Regions from separate parts of the Nitrincola iocasae genome, predicted to be linked through region 2. Evidence: predicted binding sites of a transcription regulator. Region 2 holds the regulator's gene; each other region holds the start of a gene.
What was found. Region 2 encodes sigma-54, which starts transcription at its own class of promoters, with help from an activator protein. Its sites were predicted from a motif close to TGGCACNNNNNTTGCTNT; they were not measured.

Region 1 (5,618 bases), 310 kb from region 2:
ACGGCGTCTGCGCCTGTCCTAACACGGCTGAAGCCGCCATACCTGCCGTCGTATTCATGGCACGATTCAGCAGCATTTCGGCTTCGCTTAGTGATTGGTTCAGATCATCCCTATCCTGATTTGCGGGAATGCCAGAATGCTGGCTGAGCTGACGCACCATAACATCGGCTAGCCCCAGCGTACTACTTTGCGCCAGATCCAACGTCATCTGCTGGTCATACATATCCTGGAAGAAACGGGTACTGTTACTGTTGAAGGGGTTATCTTCACCAAAGGCGGCATTGGCATCACGCATGCTTTTCAGCATCATGTTCATGAATATCTGTTCAAACTGCTGCGCGACTTCACGCAGTGCACCCTGTTCATCATCACCCGCACGGCGACGCAGCTCACTGAGTTGATTCAGCTCGGTATAAAACTGCGGATTTTGTGTCGCCACGGCGGGCTTGTTATTAACCATGTCAGATTACCACTAACTCAGCTCTGAGCGCACCGGCCTGCTTCAGAGCTTCCAGTATGGCCATTAAATCACCGGGGGCTGCGCCGACATTATTGACTGCTTCCACGATGTCCTGCAAGGAGGCACCTGGAGCAAACTCAAACATTCGCCCGGAACCTTCATCTATTTCGATACCGGTACGTGGTGTCACCACTGTACGGCCGCCCGCCAACGCATCCGGCTGGTCCACATCGAACTCTTCTGTAATCGATACAGTCAGGCCACCATGGGTAATCGCCACGGGCGATACACGCACATGCTGACCGATAACGATGGTGCCGGTGCGCGAGTTAATAATCACTTTAGCGGTTTCTTCCGCTGTCTGAATCTGCAGATTTTCCAGCACTGACAAAAAAGTAACACGTTGCGACGGATCACGCGGCGCACGTACACGTATGGAGGTTGAATCCATTGCTGCAGCCACTTGCGGCCCAAGCAAACCATTAATCTGATCGGAAATGGTACGTGCTGTAGTGAAATCTGGTGTTTTCAGGTTCAGTGTCAGGCTATCGCCCTGGCTAAAACCACTCACTACCTCACGCTCTACGGTAGCCCCATTGGGGATACGCCCAACACTGGGCACGTTCACTGAGATACGTGAGCCATCACGACCTTCGGCACCAAAACCCGCTACGATCAGACTTCCTTGTGCCATCGCATAGACCTGACCATCAGCACCTTTCATCGGAGCCATTAATAATGAACCACCGCGCAGACTGCCTGCATCGCCGATGGTGGATACGGTGATATCGATAGTCTGTCCCGGCTTGGCAAAGGGTGGCAGGTCGGCATGAATCGCTACAGCGGCTATATTTTTTGACTGTGGGTTAACGTTGGCCGGCATAACGACCCCCATGTTATTCAACAAATTCCGAAACGTCTGTGAGGTGAAATTTGCGCGGCTATCCCCGGTTCCATCCAACCCCACAACCAGACCATAACCTACCAGCTGGTTGTTTCGTACGCCGGACACATCGACCAGATCTTTCAACCGAGAGGTATAGGTGTTTCCCAACGCTGATTCGATGCTGAACAGAAGGATAATCGCCAACAAGATGATTTTTTTCATATTCTTATCCTCTTAAAAGGGCATCAGTGCGCTGATAAAGAAACGACCCAGCCAACCCATCACATTGGCATCAGCCGTAGCTCCCGTGCCACTGTAGGTAATACGTGCATCCGCCAGACGTGTTGAATCGAGCGAATTATCAGCCGTAATGTCTTGAGGCCGAACCAACCCGCTGATTCGAATATACTCATCACCCTGATTCAAGGTCAGCCATTTCTCTCCACGCACCAGCATCACACCGTTGGGATAAATTTCCTGCACGGTGACAGTAATATTGCCACTCAACTGATTACTCATTTTGGAGCTAGAATCTCCTTCAAATTCGGTTTCACCGCTCACACCTGCTGACAACTCACGTCCGCCAATAGTTAGCGGCTGCCCCATAACATTGGGGACTGGCAAATTGATATCCGTGCTCTTATCAATACTGGTACTCGACTGCTTGGAAGACTGCGTGGTTTCTGACAGATTAATAGTGATAATATCGCCTACCCGATGTGCCCGACCATCGCTGTAAATGTCGCGGCTGGTTGACGCATGGTAAATAGCGCCATTGATCGGTTTGGGCGTTTCGAAGCTGGGCATTTGTACGGGTGCATAGTAAGGATTGTCTGGCTTGGGGGCTTTGTTCACGCAGCCAGCCAACACCAACAAACCAGCTGTTACCAAGGAAAGTCTTATTACACGTTTCATCACCCTAACCTCTTATGCCCGACTCATTAAAGCTGCTGTGTGGCAAAGGACAGCATCTGATCGGCTGTAGATATGACTTTGGAATTGATTTCATAAGCACGCTGAGTGGTGATCATATTCACCAACTCTTCTACCGCATTGACGTTGGATCCTTCCAACATACCCTGTTTTAGAATACCCACACCCTGTTCACCCGGGTTCAGCACGTTTGCTGGACCACTGGCGGCAGTTTCAATAAACAGATTCTGACCTACAGCCTGCAAACCTTCCGGATTAACGAAGTCAGCCAGTTCGATCTGTCCCAATACCTGCGGATTAGGATCACCTGCGATGACGGCGGTCACCGTACCATCAACACCCACACTGAAGTTCACCACTTCACCAGGCAATGCTATCTCTGGCTCTAACTGGTAGCCTTCGGCGGTTACAATCTGTCCATCACCATTAAGATGGAACTGGCCATTACGGGTGTAGGCAGTATCACCATTCGGCTGCAATACCTGAAAAAAACCTCGGCCATTAATCGCCACATCAAAGGTACGATCAGTAATCTGCAAGTCGCCCGTATCAAACATTTTCTGAGTACTAACGGTACGAACACCGTGACCCAACTGCAGACCTGAAGGCAATTGCGCATCTGCAGCATTTTGAGCGCCAGGCTGACGACGAATCTGATAGAGCAGATCTTCGAACACAGCACGATCTTTCTTGAACCCAACGGTACTGACGTTAGCCAGGTTATTGGAGATTACCCGTAAGTTGGTATCCTGTGCGCTGAGACCTGTTTTTGCGACATGTAATGCACCATGCATAATCTTATTCTCCTGTTATCAGCTCATCTGCAGCACACTGGCTGCAGCACTGGAATTCTCTTCAGCAGTTTTCATCATCTTGACCTGAATCTCATACTGACGTGACAGGGTGATGATCGCAGTTAACTCTTCAACGGCATTGACATTACTGCTTTCCAAGTAGCCTGATCGAATTTGCGCATTCTGTGCCGGTGGCAACGGCTGCAAGTCATTAGTGCGCATTAATCCTTCGGTTCCTTTAAAAGAGGTAGCCGGATCCAGTTCAACTACTTTAATTGCATCGACTAGCACTAACCCTACGGCATCATCACCAACCGGCCGAATACTGATAGCACCATCATTAGCAATTTCAATTTTTTCAGCGGGCGGAATGACAATCGGAGCACCACCTACACCCATAACCGGCAAACCACTGCCAGTAACCAGCTGGTTCGCGGCATTGATTTGCAGCTCACCCGCACGCGTGTAACCTTCTGTACCATCCGGTGCCTGCACAGCAAGCCAAGCCCCTCCCACTACGGCAATATCCAGATCCCGCCCGGTTTGCTGCAACGTTCCAGATGCTCGATTGGTCCCGGGGGACTCGGCCATTGAATAGACGCGTGATGCATAACCGTCACCCATTACCCTCATAGAACGTGCCTGCTCAAAATCCTGTTTAAAGCCGGTGGTAGTGACATTAGCCAGATTGTTGGCCCGGATCTGCTGCGCATTCATATTTTCGCGCGCACCGGTCATGGCTACATACAATACTTTATCCATTACCTCTCCTCTGTACGGCGGTAGACGCTTGCCGCTTTTATCGGGACTACAGGATATATTGCAATTCGTGTGCCAGGTGTGTATTTAACGGAGTAGCTGAGAAGGGAAAAGGTGTTGTAGGAGCCCGGTCTCCGGGCGACAATATGATGTAGCGAAAAATCGCCCAGAGACTGGGCTCCTACAGGTATATGGAACCATGTGTAGGAGCCCAGTCTCTGGACGATTTATATCTTCGCTCACAGGGTGAGCTCCTACAAATTCAGGTGCCTGCTCTACTATTAAATATTCAGAATATTCTGAGTGATATTGTTAGCTGTTTCCAGCGTTTTAGAGCTAGCCTGGAAGTTACGCTGCGCCTGAATCAGGTTAACCAACTCAGTCGACAGGTCTACGTTTGCCTGCTCCAATGCCGCTGAACGCAGCGTACCATTTAAGCCTGTACCCGGGGGGTTAAGAATAGCATTACCGGATTCAAGAGTTGCTATCCATTCCGTATCACCCGCTGGACGTAACCCATCCTGATTTTCAAAGGTAGCGAAGGCCACCACACCCAGAGACTGGTTCTGTCCATTGCTGAATGAAGCCACCATTTCCCCTGTTGGCGCAAACGTCACCCCAATCAAATCCCCTTTAGTATAACCGTCCTGCTGCTGATTCTTAACAATTGAAGCCGATGCAAATTGTGTAGAGTTGGTTAGATCCAGACGAATTTCTGTCAGAGGGTTGGCTGGATCTGCACCACTGATGGTAATTGCAGGTACTTGCGTACCTGGGGTAAAGGAACCATCGCTGCCAAACACATTAATACCATCCAGCAAACCACTACGCGGATTGAATGAAATGAGAATAGGGCCAGGCTCGGTTTCAGAACCTGCACCAGGATCCTGAAGCTTACCAAGATCAAGCAACTCTTCATTATTCAGGTAACCATACAAGCGGTATTTACCCTGATAACTATTATCACCAACAACATGCTCATCCGGATCAGCGATAGCCGATGCAACACCGCTAGCAGTCGCTGTACCAAAATCAATTTGAGCAGCGGCGACGGTATTGGAGATTATCGGTTGATAGCGATTTGCAGCCACTTCACCAACGTCAGCCTTGAAGCGAATTTCGACTTGCGGTGGATTAACACCATCATCATTAATAAAAATGGCTTCAATATCAGGATTACGATCTAAAATCTGTGGTTCACGGGTTTTGATTGCCTGAGCTATCTCTGTGTGTGTCTGCCCCGCCGTTATAGGGACCGTAACACCGCCTATCTCAATTGTTCCCGCGGGGCTCCCTGTAAACGCCAGATCATAGGTACGGACCTCATTTGCATCACGTTTTTGCTCCACCGTCGGGATTAAGGGAGCGGATGTATCAGTAACACGCATCCCTCCAGTATCAGTTTCTGCTGCTTTCAACTCAAAAGAAAGCTCTGTTCCATCATACCGAATACTGTTTAGATCAATTCGTGGATCAACTGCTGCCAATGCTGAACGTTTATTATCTGGGGGATTATCAACCAACTCCCCAGCGACAAAATCCGTAACACTGTCTAAGGTAACACCCGATATGGTAAAGTTTGTCAGGCCAGTTACATCATATGCGTACTGCTGTCGCACAGGACGCTGCTCAGCAAAGTTAAACTTAACGGTTTGCTCATTACCTAAGCTGTCAAAACTTCTGACGGTAGTGGTATAAGTAAAGGAACCCGGCTCATCCTTATTATATTCAGGCAATAAGGTTGATGAATCCGCCCTGTCATCGATATTAAACGATAGATCGATCG
Region 2 (5,618 bases):
AACTAACCGTACTGATGCTATCGGCATGCAGGCGTGGCTCAGAGAACACCGTATAGACCTGCTGTCTGACGTAAGAGGATATTATGCGACCTACTAAAATGTTAATGCGGTGCCTGATCGCTGCTCTAGTAATACTAAGCCAGACCGCTCAGGCTTTACCTGAAGATCAGGAGCAGCCAATTTATGTCTCTGCTGATCATGCCAGCATGAACGAACTTACAGGTATCGCTGTATATACCGGATCAGTTGAGATACGTCAGGGTACCATGCTGATGCTGGGCTCACGTGTCGAAATGCACCGTGATGATACCGGTAGCATTTCCAGAATTTTATCTACCGGTGCCCCAGCTGAATTTCACCAACAAGCCAGCGCCGAGCAACCGCTAACCAAAGCCTACGGCTTGCGTATGGATTACCGTGTGCCCGATCAGACAGTAACCATTACAGAAAACGCTCGCGTCATGCAGGATGCTGATGAATTCACTGGAGAGCGCATCGTTTATGATATGGACAAGTCAGTCGTTGATGCCTTTAGAAGTGAATCTCAGGATGGCCAGCGCGTACAAATGGTCATTCAACCGAAAGGCGATCAGTAGCTATGACAACTACACTGGAAGCCCTGCACCTGGCCAAGTCCTACAAAGGACGCGATGTTGTTCGCGATGTATCCCTAAGTATCAATCAGGGTGAGATAGTGGGTCTGCTGGGTCCCAATGGCGCAGGCAAAACAACCTGTTTCTATATGATTGTAGGGCTGGTTAATGCCGACAAAGGCAATATTCGCCTTGCGCAGCAGGATATCACCCAATTACCCATGCACAACCGTGCCAAAAAAGGCATAGGCTATCTGCCCCAAGAAGCTTCAGTTTTCAGAAAACTAAGCGTTAGTGACAACCTGATGGCTATTCTGGAAACCCGCAAAGAATTATCCAAATCAGATCGCACACAACTGCTGGAAGAATTGTTACAGGAATTCCATATTACCCATCTACGAAATAGTCCTGGCATGGCGCTGTCCGGGGGGGAGCGTCGACGCGTGGAAATAGCCCGGGCATTGGCCACGGAGCCCCGCTTCATTCTGCTTGATGAACCTTTCGCCGGTGTTGATCCGATATCAGTAAATGACATTAAACAAACTATACGGCATCTTCAGGAACGTAATATAGGTATACTCATAACAGATCACAATGTTCGTGAGACCCTCGATATTTGTGAACGTGCCTACATAGTGAGTGAAGGCGCCATCCTTGCAGATGGCAGTCCATCTGACATAATGGGTAATGAGCAGGTTCGCAGCGCCTATCTGGGCGATCAGTTCCAACTCTAGTCACCATCCCTGCCTCTGAATAAGTGATCTAAACGGCATATGAAGCAAGCGTTACATCTCAAGATCGGCCAACATCTCACGATGACGCCACAGCTGCAACAGGCTATCCGCCTGCTACAGCTGTCAACTCTGGATCTGCAACAGGAGATCCAGCAAGCGCTGGACAGCAACCCGTTGCTGGAAGTCAGTGATGAAGAGTCTGACGCGGCCGAAGGGCACGTGGGTGAAACCTATGAAGACAAAGAAACGGCCGCACTCAGCAGTAACAGTGAAACCTCAGACAGTCTGAGCGATGACACAGCAGCAGATAATGACTGGAATGAGTCTATTCCGGAAGATTTGCCCACTGACAGCAACTGGGAAGATACCTTCCAGGCTCAAGGCTCAGGTACCGGCCCGGCTACTGAAGGCGACTGGCCCAATCAGGATAATGATACCCGAGAAGACACTCTGCAGGATCATCTGATCTGGCAACTGAACTTAACGCCCATGAGTGAGCAGGATTACATGGTGGCGGAAGCCATTATCGATGCTACTGATGCCGATGGCTACCTGCGTAGCGACCCCGCAGAACTTCTGGAACAGTTTCAGGCACAACAGCCGGAACTGTTCATGGAAGCAGATGAAGATGAAATTCTGGCGGTACTTCATCGGGTTCAGCAGTTTGACCCACCCGGTGTGGCAGCCCGTGATCTGAGTGAATGCCTGTGTATTCAGATCAAGCAACTGCCTGATGCAATTGAGTGGCGTGAACAAGCGATCCGTCTTTGCCGGGAATTTCTTCCGCTGCTGGGTAGTCATGACTACAAAACCCTGATGCGCAAAATGCGCCTAAATGACGTTGAGTTAGATAATGTCATCAATCTGATCCGATCACTGAACCCCAAACCCGGCGCACTGATCAGTTCCACCCAATCTGAATATGTAATTCCTGACGTTATGGTCCGCAAGATCCATGATGAGTGGATTGTATCCCTTAATCCCGATATCGCTCCGAAACTGCGGATTAACTCACAGTACGCTGATTTGATCCGCCGCGCTGACAGTAGCGCAGACAATACTTACCTGAAAAACCATCTGCAGGAAGCCCGCTGGTTTTTGAAAAGCTTACTGAGCCGAAATGATACGCTATTGAAAGTGGCGACTGAGATCGTAGAGCGACAGCGTGACTTTCTCGATACAGGTGATGAAGCCATGAAACCCATGGTGCTGCATGATATCGCCGAAGCGGTGTCCATGCATGAATCAACCATTTCCCGTGTCACCACACAAAAATTCATTCATACCCCCAGAGGTATTTTCGAGCTGAAATATTTCTTTTCCAGCCAGGTCAATACCGCTGATGGTGAAGGCGCCTCATCTACAGCTATCCGGGCGCTGATCAAAAAGTTGATCTCTGCTGAAAATACAGCCAAACCCCTCAGCGATAACAAGATCGCACAACTGCTGAAAGAGCAGGGAATCAACGTAGCGAGACGTACCGTTGCAAAATATCGTGAAGCGCTAAGCATTCCGCCTTCTAATGAGCGCAAGCGTCTGCTTTAATTAACTATAGAGTACGACCTTATCGTACCAGCACTAAGGAGAGAAACCATGCAGATCAATATAACTGGTCATCACGTAGAACTGACAGATGCATTAAATGAGTATGTGCGCAGTAAATTCGTGCGTCTTGAGCGTCATTTCGACAATATTACCAACGTACAGGTGACCCTGAGTGTTGAGAAGCAGCGCCAGAAAGCTGAAGCTGACTTACATGTAGCTGGTGGTGAAATATTTGCACAAGCCGAACAGGATGACATGTATGCTGCAATAGATGCCATGATCGACAAACTGGATCGTCAGATCATTAAGCACAAGGAAAAAATGAAATCTCATAAATAACCTTTAGTATTGACTATCATATGCCTATATCCGAACTACTGACTGAATCCCTGACACTTTGTCATATTGATGCAGGAAGTAAAAAACGTGTTTTAGAAATCGCCAGCGAAGCTCTGGCCGCCGAGATCGATAAACTGGAAGTTGAAGATGTCTTCAGTGCCCTACTCAATCGTGAACGTCTCGGTAGTACCGGTATCGGCGACGGTGTGGCGATCCCACACTGTCGTCTGGCTGGGTGCAATCGAGCTCTCGCACTCTTAGTCACCCTGAAAGAGCCGATTGATTTTAACGCGATAGACAACCGTCCAGTCGACCTTCTCTGTTGCCTGCTAGTACCTGAAGATGCCGCTACAGAGCATTTACAGACACTGGCCGGGCTTGCCGAACTTTTCAGTCAGTCTGAAATACGTGAAACACTGCGCAGTGCTGCTGATGCAGCAACGCTGTACAGTCGCTTCCTGAACGCTGCCAGGCAAGGGGCCTAAGCTGTGAAGCTGGTCATTTTGAGTGGTCGATCTGGTTCAGGTAAAACCACGGCATTGCAAGCACTTGAAGATGCTGGCTTTTATTGCATCGACAACCTGCCAGCCATTTTACTACCCGAACTGATCAAGCAAATGACTGAGGCCACGGGAAACCCGTCAAAAATAGCGGTCAGTATTGATGCCCGGAACCTGACCAGCAACCTGGAACGCTTTCCAGCGTTACTTGAACAACTCAAACAATTCAGTGACCTGAGCTGTGAAGTCATCTATCTGGATGCATCAGAATCCACGTTGCTAAAACGCTTCAGTGCCACCCGGCGCAAACACCCGCTCACCGACACTCACTCAGGATTACGTGAAGCAATTGAATACGAACGCGTGTTACTGGAGCCCATCGCGACCCTGGCCGACATGCGCATTGATACCACCCGACTGACGCTCTATGAGCTGCGTGATCGTATCAAACTACGTATTACACAAAGGCGCGAGCAATCCCTCTCCCTGCTATTTGAGTCCTTTGGCTTCAAACATGGCGTACCACTGGACGCTGACTTCACTTTTGACGTCCGCACACTACCCAACCCTCACTGGATACCTGAATTACGCCCCCTGACAGGACTGGATACGGAGGTGCGTGAATTTCTGCAGCAGTCGCCTGATGTGGATGAAATGGCGGCCGATATCACTCATTTTCTGGAACGCTGGTTACCGCGTATTCGCCAGGATAACCGCAGCTACCTGACAGTCTGTATAGGTTGCACTGGAGGCCAACATCGTTCGGTCTATCTGGCAGAATACCTGGCTAGTCATTTCAGCTTGTCCATGGATAGTGTCCACGTCCGTCACCGTGAACTGACCTGATTGAGAAAGGCATGATTGAATCTCCCATCACTATTATTAATAAACTCGGTTTACATGCACGAGCCGCCGCTAAGCTCAGCACCCTGGCCAGTGGTTTTTCCAGTCAGATTGAGATTGAAAAAAATGACCGCTGCGTCGACTGTAAAAGCATTATGGCAGTGATGATGCTGGCAGCCAGCAAAGGCACTGAGCTTAACCTTCGTATTGAAGGCACAGATGAACACCAGGCTTTTGAAGCCATAATTACGCTGATCAACAACCGTTTTGATGAGCCGGAATAGAGCCCCTTATGAATTCACCAGATCAAAATAACTTTCAGACTGATGATGAAGATATACTTGTCAGTCGCTCTGAGCTGAAACGGCAGATGGATGCGCTGAAACAACTGGGTAAACGCATCACCGAGCTGCGTCCGGATCAGCAGGAGAAAATCCCGATGGATGAAGCCCTGCGAGCAGCCATAACCGAAACCCGACGCATCACCTCTAACGGGGCATTAAAACGCCATATGCAATTTATTGGCAAATTAATGCGCCATGCTGACGTGGACGCTATCCGTCTGGCATTAGATGAATTTGATACCGCAAGCCAGGCGCATAACCAGAAGTTTCATGCCATTGAGCAGTGGCGTGAGCGATTACTGCTTGAAGGTACAGCCGGAAATGAAGCACTGGAAGCCTTTATCAATGATCACCCACAGACAGATATCCAGCAACTGCGTCAACTAATCCGGAATACCCGACGGGAAATTGAAAAACAGCAACCCCCGACGCAGTATCGTAAGCTATTCCGCTTTCTGCGTGACACCACCGAATCAAACTGAGCCAGGACATCAGCCCTCGTTAGCGTTCAGCAGGTTCAGCTCAGGATCATCCCAGTGACCCGTTAATGTATAGGCAATGCGGGTCATTTTTTCGATGCGGTCACCCATGATTTTATCAAAAATGAATAACGCACCGGCAACCTGAGGAGCCCCAAGTAACACCGCCCCAAGAGTCAAATTACTGCTCAGTGGCACACTCACCTTAATGGTTTTATCCAGTTGCTGTGTATTCAGGTTG
Region 3 (5,618 bases), 320 kb from region 2:
AGCTGGAAACGGGCCCCGGACTGGATGATCGGCGTATAGATGCTTTAGTGGCGTTTCTGGAAACCCTGACGGATCAGCGTTATGAACATTTATTGGCCTCCCCGCAGGGACTCGAACCCCGATCTGACCCTTAGGAGGGGTCCGTTCTATCCGGTTGAACTACAGGGAGAAGGCGCGGCGGGTATTGTACTGAGAATCGGGGTGGCTGACCAGTGTGTGAGGGGTTAGGCTTTACCTATACTACGTTGCGCTGCGTAATTGCCTTTGCTGCCAGCCGGATCATAAAGCACATTGGAGCCTTGCTGTCCTTGTAATAGGGCCAGTAGCTGGTCAACGTTTTGCTTGCTGCGGGATAGAATCTGTTCGTTACGTTTGCTGGTTGCGCGAACGTTATGGAGCTGTTGCTTTAGTTGCAGCCAATCAGCTAAAACAGCTTCACGCAGGGAGGCAGGAAACTCAGCGGAAAAGCTCTCAAAACCGGCCTCAGAAGGCGAGAAGCCTGCCAGTGTTAATGTCTGATTGCGTTCGCGAATATTGTTTTCAATCTTGAGCAGTATGTCATGCTTATTGCGGGTAGTTTGCTTTAGTCCTTCAAGATCACGCTGTTCCAGTACCGCGTGCTCTTGCTCAAGAATTTCTTGGAGCGAACTGAAAAGCAAACAACCCTGATGAGTCAGGGTTGCAAACTGTTCATAGAGATTTGTAGGCATAGAGTTGATCAACTAAAAAGTTTTTCGAACTGTAATAGTTTATCGGCAACGCGTTCATTGCTGATATTGTAGCTACCATCTGCAATAGCGGCTTTTATCTCAGCCACTTTTTCGGCATTAAAATCCGAGCTGTCATCAGCCTGTAATCTGGCGGACTGCAGAGCCTGTGCTGCATCACTAAGACGAACAGTATCCGCTTTAGATGCGTGTGTATTGTCAGCATTACCCTTGTTTTCGGGCTTGGCAGATGTTTGTTCTGCCTGTTTGCCGCGGGCGGCTGTCGTCTGGTTTGAGGACAGGCCGTTCAGTTCAATAGCCATCCTGAATCACCTCGTAATCTGGTTATGCTGTAGTTATCGGTCAGCCGTTTATTTTCTTTAATGTTTCTTTAATGTTTTTTTAATATTTTTGCGGCTGCACAGCATGAATTCACACAGTATAGCAAAAACAGGCTATTAAGGTACCTGAACAACACCTGGGGCAGTGATGACTGCACGTATCTCTATGCCGGTTTGTTCGTTTTTGACGCGTATTTGCTCGCCTGTCAGGCCATCCTCCAGCGCTATGCCTGAGGTTCTGATAACCAGCGATCCGCGCCTGGACTCAAGTGATACCTGATCGCCCCGGGATACAGCCAGTGCACGTTCAATCATGCGCGACGAGATAACCTCGTCGCTGCCCATTGGGCGCCTGACCTGCTTACCGACAACATCCTGCTCGCGAGTGAAATAATCACCATTCATGCGTATCACATTCTGCTCGACTAAGCGTATGTCAGAAGGTGCTATGCGGCTGTTGCGAGATAAGGGGCGACTTGTCACAATGACATCAACGAGTTGGCTTACTTGGGCGGTAACAAACAAGCTCCAGAAAGAGGGAGTGTGGCAGGTTACTTTCGCTGTAACCCGCTGACCACTGTTAAACGGTAGGCTGATTTCGAGTGGTGCCTGGCAGCGGGGCAGGTCCAGAGCAGGATTTACAGGATTAATTGTTGCTTCAATCCGGCTTTCTGGTAATCGTGTGTTAAACTCATGAATGAGGGTGTCATGAACCTGTTGTTCGATATCTTCAGGCAGCATTCTAGCGTTAGCCGCAGTTGCAGCCAAAAAATTAACCAAAAACAATGCAACTAGTGTTAAATTAACAGTATTCACGCGTTTCCTGTTCCATCGGGGAGATGCAACTCTGTTTAAGTAGGCTTGAGGTTTATTGAATCATGTCAGGTATATTGGATAGTGTAAACCTTCGGACACAGATGGTCGGTCAGAACCGTCTTGAGCTTCTGTTATTTGGTCTTGAAACCTCGCAGCGTTATGGCATTAACGTGTTCAAAGTGCGTGAGGTTTTACAGTGTCCGGAACTCACCGAAGTGCCCCGAAAAACCTCGGTTATCAAAGGTATGGCACACATACGTGGCGAGACCATACCCGTACTCGATTTGTCTGAAGCTATCGGTCGACCGCCAGTGCCAGCGGAAGAGGAGCGTAGCTGCTTTTTGATTGTTGCTGAGTACAACAAGCGCACTCTGGCCTTTCTGGTTCGAAAGGTCGACCGCATTCTGAATACCAACTGGGATCAGATTATGGCTCCCCCTGCTGAAATTGGGTCAGATAATTACCTGACAGCGGTGTTTGAATTTGAAGGAAAACTCATCGAAATTATTGATGTTGAGCAAATTTTGGCTGATATCTACCCCGCCTCAACCGATGTCAGTGGTGATATTGCCACTAAAGAAATGAAAACCAAGGCCGAGCAGTACCGGGTTATGATTTGTGATGACTCTCAGGTTGCCCGTAATCAAATGATTCGAAGTCTTGAAGGTTTGGGACTTAAGGTTACTGTAGCTAACAATGGTCGTCAGGCTTGGCAGATACTCAAAGACATGGCCGATCGGGACGTTGATGTCCCTGACTACTTTTTGATGTTGATTTCTGATATCGAAATGCCGGAAATGGATGGTTATACCCTGACCTCAATGGTTCGCGGTGATACCCGTATGGATAAGTTGCATGTCATTCTGCATACCTCTCTGAGTGGTGGCTTTAATGTCTCGATGGTAAAAAAGGTTGGAGCCGATGGTTTTCTGGCTAAATTTAACCCGGATGACTTGGCTTCAGTAGTCGTCAAGCGCATCAATGCTGTTAATAAGCACTGACACCTGATAGGTAGAATTGAGTGAAAAGCGGATTCAGCATTACTTCTGAAGAGTTCAGAGGATTCAGTCAGTTTCTGGAAAAAAGCTGTGGTATTTTGCTGGCAGAGCACAAGCAGTATTTGGTACAGAGCCGCCTCAGTCGAATCATGCAGAAAGAGGGCTATGGCAGTCTTTCTGAGCTGATTCGCCGACTCAATCAACCAGGTAATTCAACTATTAAAGAGCAGGTCATTGATGCTATGACCACCAACGAAACCCTGTGGTTTCGTGATATTCACCCCTATGAAATATTAAAAAACAAACTCCTGCCTGAATTGAGTGATGGCAAAAGTTTTCAGAAGCTACGTATCTGGTCGGCAGCTTGTTCAACCGGCCAGGAGCCTTACTCTATCAGTATGGTGATTGAAGAGTTTCGCCAGACTAAATCCAGTGCATTTTCCAGTGGCCAGGAAATTGTCGCCACCGACATCGCCTCCACAGTGCTCGATCAGGCCCGCAAGGGTGAGTATGAGATGCTGGCGCTGGGACGAGGGCTATCACAGGATCGCTTGACGCGTTTCTTTACTAAATCCTCCGAAGGGAGTTGGCAGATCAAGACTGAAATACGCAATCGTGTGCGTTTTCAAAGCTTGAATTTGCTCGGACAGTACTCGACGTTAGGGCAGTTTGATATTGTCTTTTGTCGCAATGTATTGATCTATTTCTCGTCAGATGTAAAGAACGACATATTGCGTAAAATTCATAAGCAGCTCAAACCCGGTGGCTATTTAATTCTGGGGGCTTCCGAGTCTCTATCCGGGCTGCCTGAGCTGTATAAAATGATTCATTGCCGCCCTGGCATTATCTATCAGGCGGTTTGAGTTGCCGCTCGGGTGGCAGCCCTTTGCCGCTTTTGATCTGATCATCATCACCTGTAGTTCTCGAAGCCCGCAATAGCGGGTTTTTTGATTTTTGGCACAGTGTTTGCTTTATTTGGTTCAAAGCAGTTTTTTGAGTTAGGTGGCAAACATGGCAATAAGTTTTGATTCAGCACTGGGAATACACGCAGACGCATTAACGTTGCGTGCGCGGCGTGCTGAGGTGATAGCGAATAACATTGCCAATGCTGATACCCCTAATTTTAAAGCCAGAGATATCGATTTTCGTGCGGCGTTGAGTGGCGCAATGGGAGATCAGCAATCGCCATTGAAAATGGCAGTGACTCAGAATGGGCATAAACAGCAGTTGGCTGACCCTGATTTTGCGGCTGATTTGATGTTCCGTAACCCATTGCAGCCTGCCGTCGATGGCAATACGGTTGAAGTGCAGGAAGAAATGGCACGATATACTGATAATGCTTTGCGTTATCAGGCTAGTTTTGAATTTTTGAACAGCAAGTTTTCCGGTCTACGTAAAGCCGTTAAGGGTGAGTAAGTATGTCACTGTCTAATGTATTCAGTATTTCCGGCTCAGCCATGAGTGCTCAGAGCATTCGTTTGAATACCACGGCTAGTAATATGGCCAATGCACAGAGTGTCAGCTCCAGTGAGGGAGAAACTTACCGAGCCCGGCATCCGGTTTTTTCACTGAAAGCACCGGATGCCGGTGAGCTGCGCTCAGCAGATTCTGGATTGGTGCCTGGGCAGGGTGTGCAAGTATTAGGCATAGTTGAAAGCCAGGCTCAGCCGCGCATGGCCTATGAGCCAGACCACCCGCTGTCAGATGAGCAAGGATATGTGTACTACCCGAATGTAAATGTGGTGGAGGAGATGGCCGATATGATATCAGCATCACGCTCCTTCCAGATCAATACTGATGTAATGAATACGGCAAAGCAGATGCTGCAGAAAACCCTGACACTGGGTCAGTAAGCTTGAATTAGAGGATATCGTCATGAGTACGATTAATACCACCCCCAACATCTTTGAACAGATCAATCAAGCCAATCAGCAGAGCTCAACCAAGAAAGCTGAAGGGAATGACGATAGTCAAATGTTCATGAAGCTGATGATTGCGCAATTACAAAATCAGGATCCGACCAGTCCGGCCGATTCTGGTGAATTTATGCAGCAGATTTCCAGTATGACCATGGTTGAATCGATGGCAGAAATGTCAAGCACCTTTCAAACCATGAGTAATAGTTTGTTGAGTAGTCAAAGTGCTTTACAGGCCTCGTCGATGGTTGGTCAGCGGGTATTTATTAATACGGATATAGCCCAGATGACTCAACAGGGCGGGGCGTTGCCAGGCACGGTTAATCTGGAAAGCAACACTACGGATCTGCGCGTGTCTATCTACGATCAGGGGGGAGCCTTGGTAGATCAGGTGAATATGGGACAGACCCAGGCGGGTGAGCGCAGCTTTGTCTGGAATGCTTCTGAAGAAGTGCCTCCGGGAAATTATCAGATGATAGCTGAGGCCTACGACGGAGAAAAATATACACAGGTTGATACCTGGTTACCCTTTACCGTGAACAGTGTGTCACTGGGTCAAAATGGTATCGGTATGAAAGTGAATACAGCAATTGGTAGCATCGATTTCAGCGATGTTAAACAGCTAGGGTAAGTGAGGATAACGTCATGTCATTCAATACAGCGATTACTGGTTTAAAAGCAGCCTCCACCATGTTGGATGTGACCGGTAACAATATAGCTAACGTCAGTACCACTGGCTTTAAATCCTCACGTACTGAGTTTGCTGATATTTACGCCACAGCAGTTGTGGGTGCGGGTTCAAGTAATAGCCCGGGTTCCGGTGTTACTGTCGCAGGCATT

Region 1: a site for sigma-54 is predicted at 3,893-3,910, ahead of flgF (flagellar basal-body rod protein FlgF). Genes of this name have one in related genera too.
Region 3: a site for sigma-54 is predicted at 3,818-3,835, ahead of flgB (flagellar basal body rod protein FlgB). Genes of this name have one in related genera too.

What each region holds. Positions count from the first base shown of each region.
Region 1 covers NZ_CP044222.1:3,316,788-3,322,405, forward strand. Annotated here, with positions in the region: gene flgJ (flagellar assembly peptidoglycan hydrolase FlgJ) at 1-460, opposite strand, end outside; gene F5I99_RS15280 (flagellar basal body P-ring protein FlgI) at 462-1,568, opposite strand; gene flgH (flagellar basal body L-ring protein FlgH) at 1,581-2,261, opposite strand; gene flgG (flagellar basal-body rod protein FlgG) at 2,288-3,073, opposite strand; gene flgF (flagellar basal-body rod protein FlgF) at 3,092-3,835, opposite strand; gene F5I99_RS15300 (flagellar hook-basal body complex protein) at 4,114-5,618, opposite strand, start outside.
Region 2 covers NZ_CP044222.1:3,003,318-3,008,935, forward strand. Annotated here, with positions in the region: gene lptC (LPS export ABC transporter periplasmic protein LptC) at 1-97, shown strand, start outside; gene lptA (lipopolysaccharide transport periplasmic protein LptA) at 84-596, shown strand; gene lptB (LPS export ABC transporter ATP-binding protein) at 599-1,327, shown strand; gene F5I99_RS13795 (RNA polymerase factor sigma-54) at 1,367-2,872, shown strand; gene hpf (ribosome hibernation promoting factor) at 2,921-3,211, shown strand; gene F5I99_RS13805 (PTS sugar transporter subunit IIA) at 3,232-3,696, shown strand; gene rapZ (RNase adapter RapZ) at 3,700-4,557, shown strand; gene F5I99_RS13815 (HPr family phosphocarrier protein) at 4,569-4,838, shown strand; gene yjgA (ribosome biogenesis factor YjgA) at 4,847-5,380, shown strand; gene F5I99_RS13825 (YhdP family phospholipid transporter) at 5,390-5,618, opposite strand, start outside.
Region 3 covers NZ_CP044222.1:3,322,674-3,328,291, reverse strand. Annotated here, with positions in the region: gene F5I99_RS15350 (cytochrome-c peroxidase) at 1-134, shown strand, start outside; tRNA gene F5I99_RS15345 (tRNA-Arg) at 94-169, opposite strand; gene flgN (flagellar protein FlgN) at 225-710, opposite strand; gene flgM (flagellar biosynthesis anti-sigma factor FlgM) at 719-1,030, opposite strand; gene flgA (flagellar basal body P-ring formation chaperone FlgA) at 1,166-1,864, opposite strand; gene F5I99_RS15325 (chemotaxis protein CheV) at 1,927-2,865, shown strand; gene F5I99_RS15320 (CheR family methyltransferase) at 2,886-3,725, shown strand; gene flgB (flagellar basal body rod protein FlgB) at 3,874-4,278, shown strand; gene flgC (flagellar basal body rod protein FlgC) at 4,281-4,715, shown strand; gene F5I99_RS15305 (flagellar hook assembly protein FlgD) at 4,738-5,409, shown strand; gene F5I99_RS15300 (flagellar hook-basal body complex protein) at 5,424-5,618, shown strand, end outside.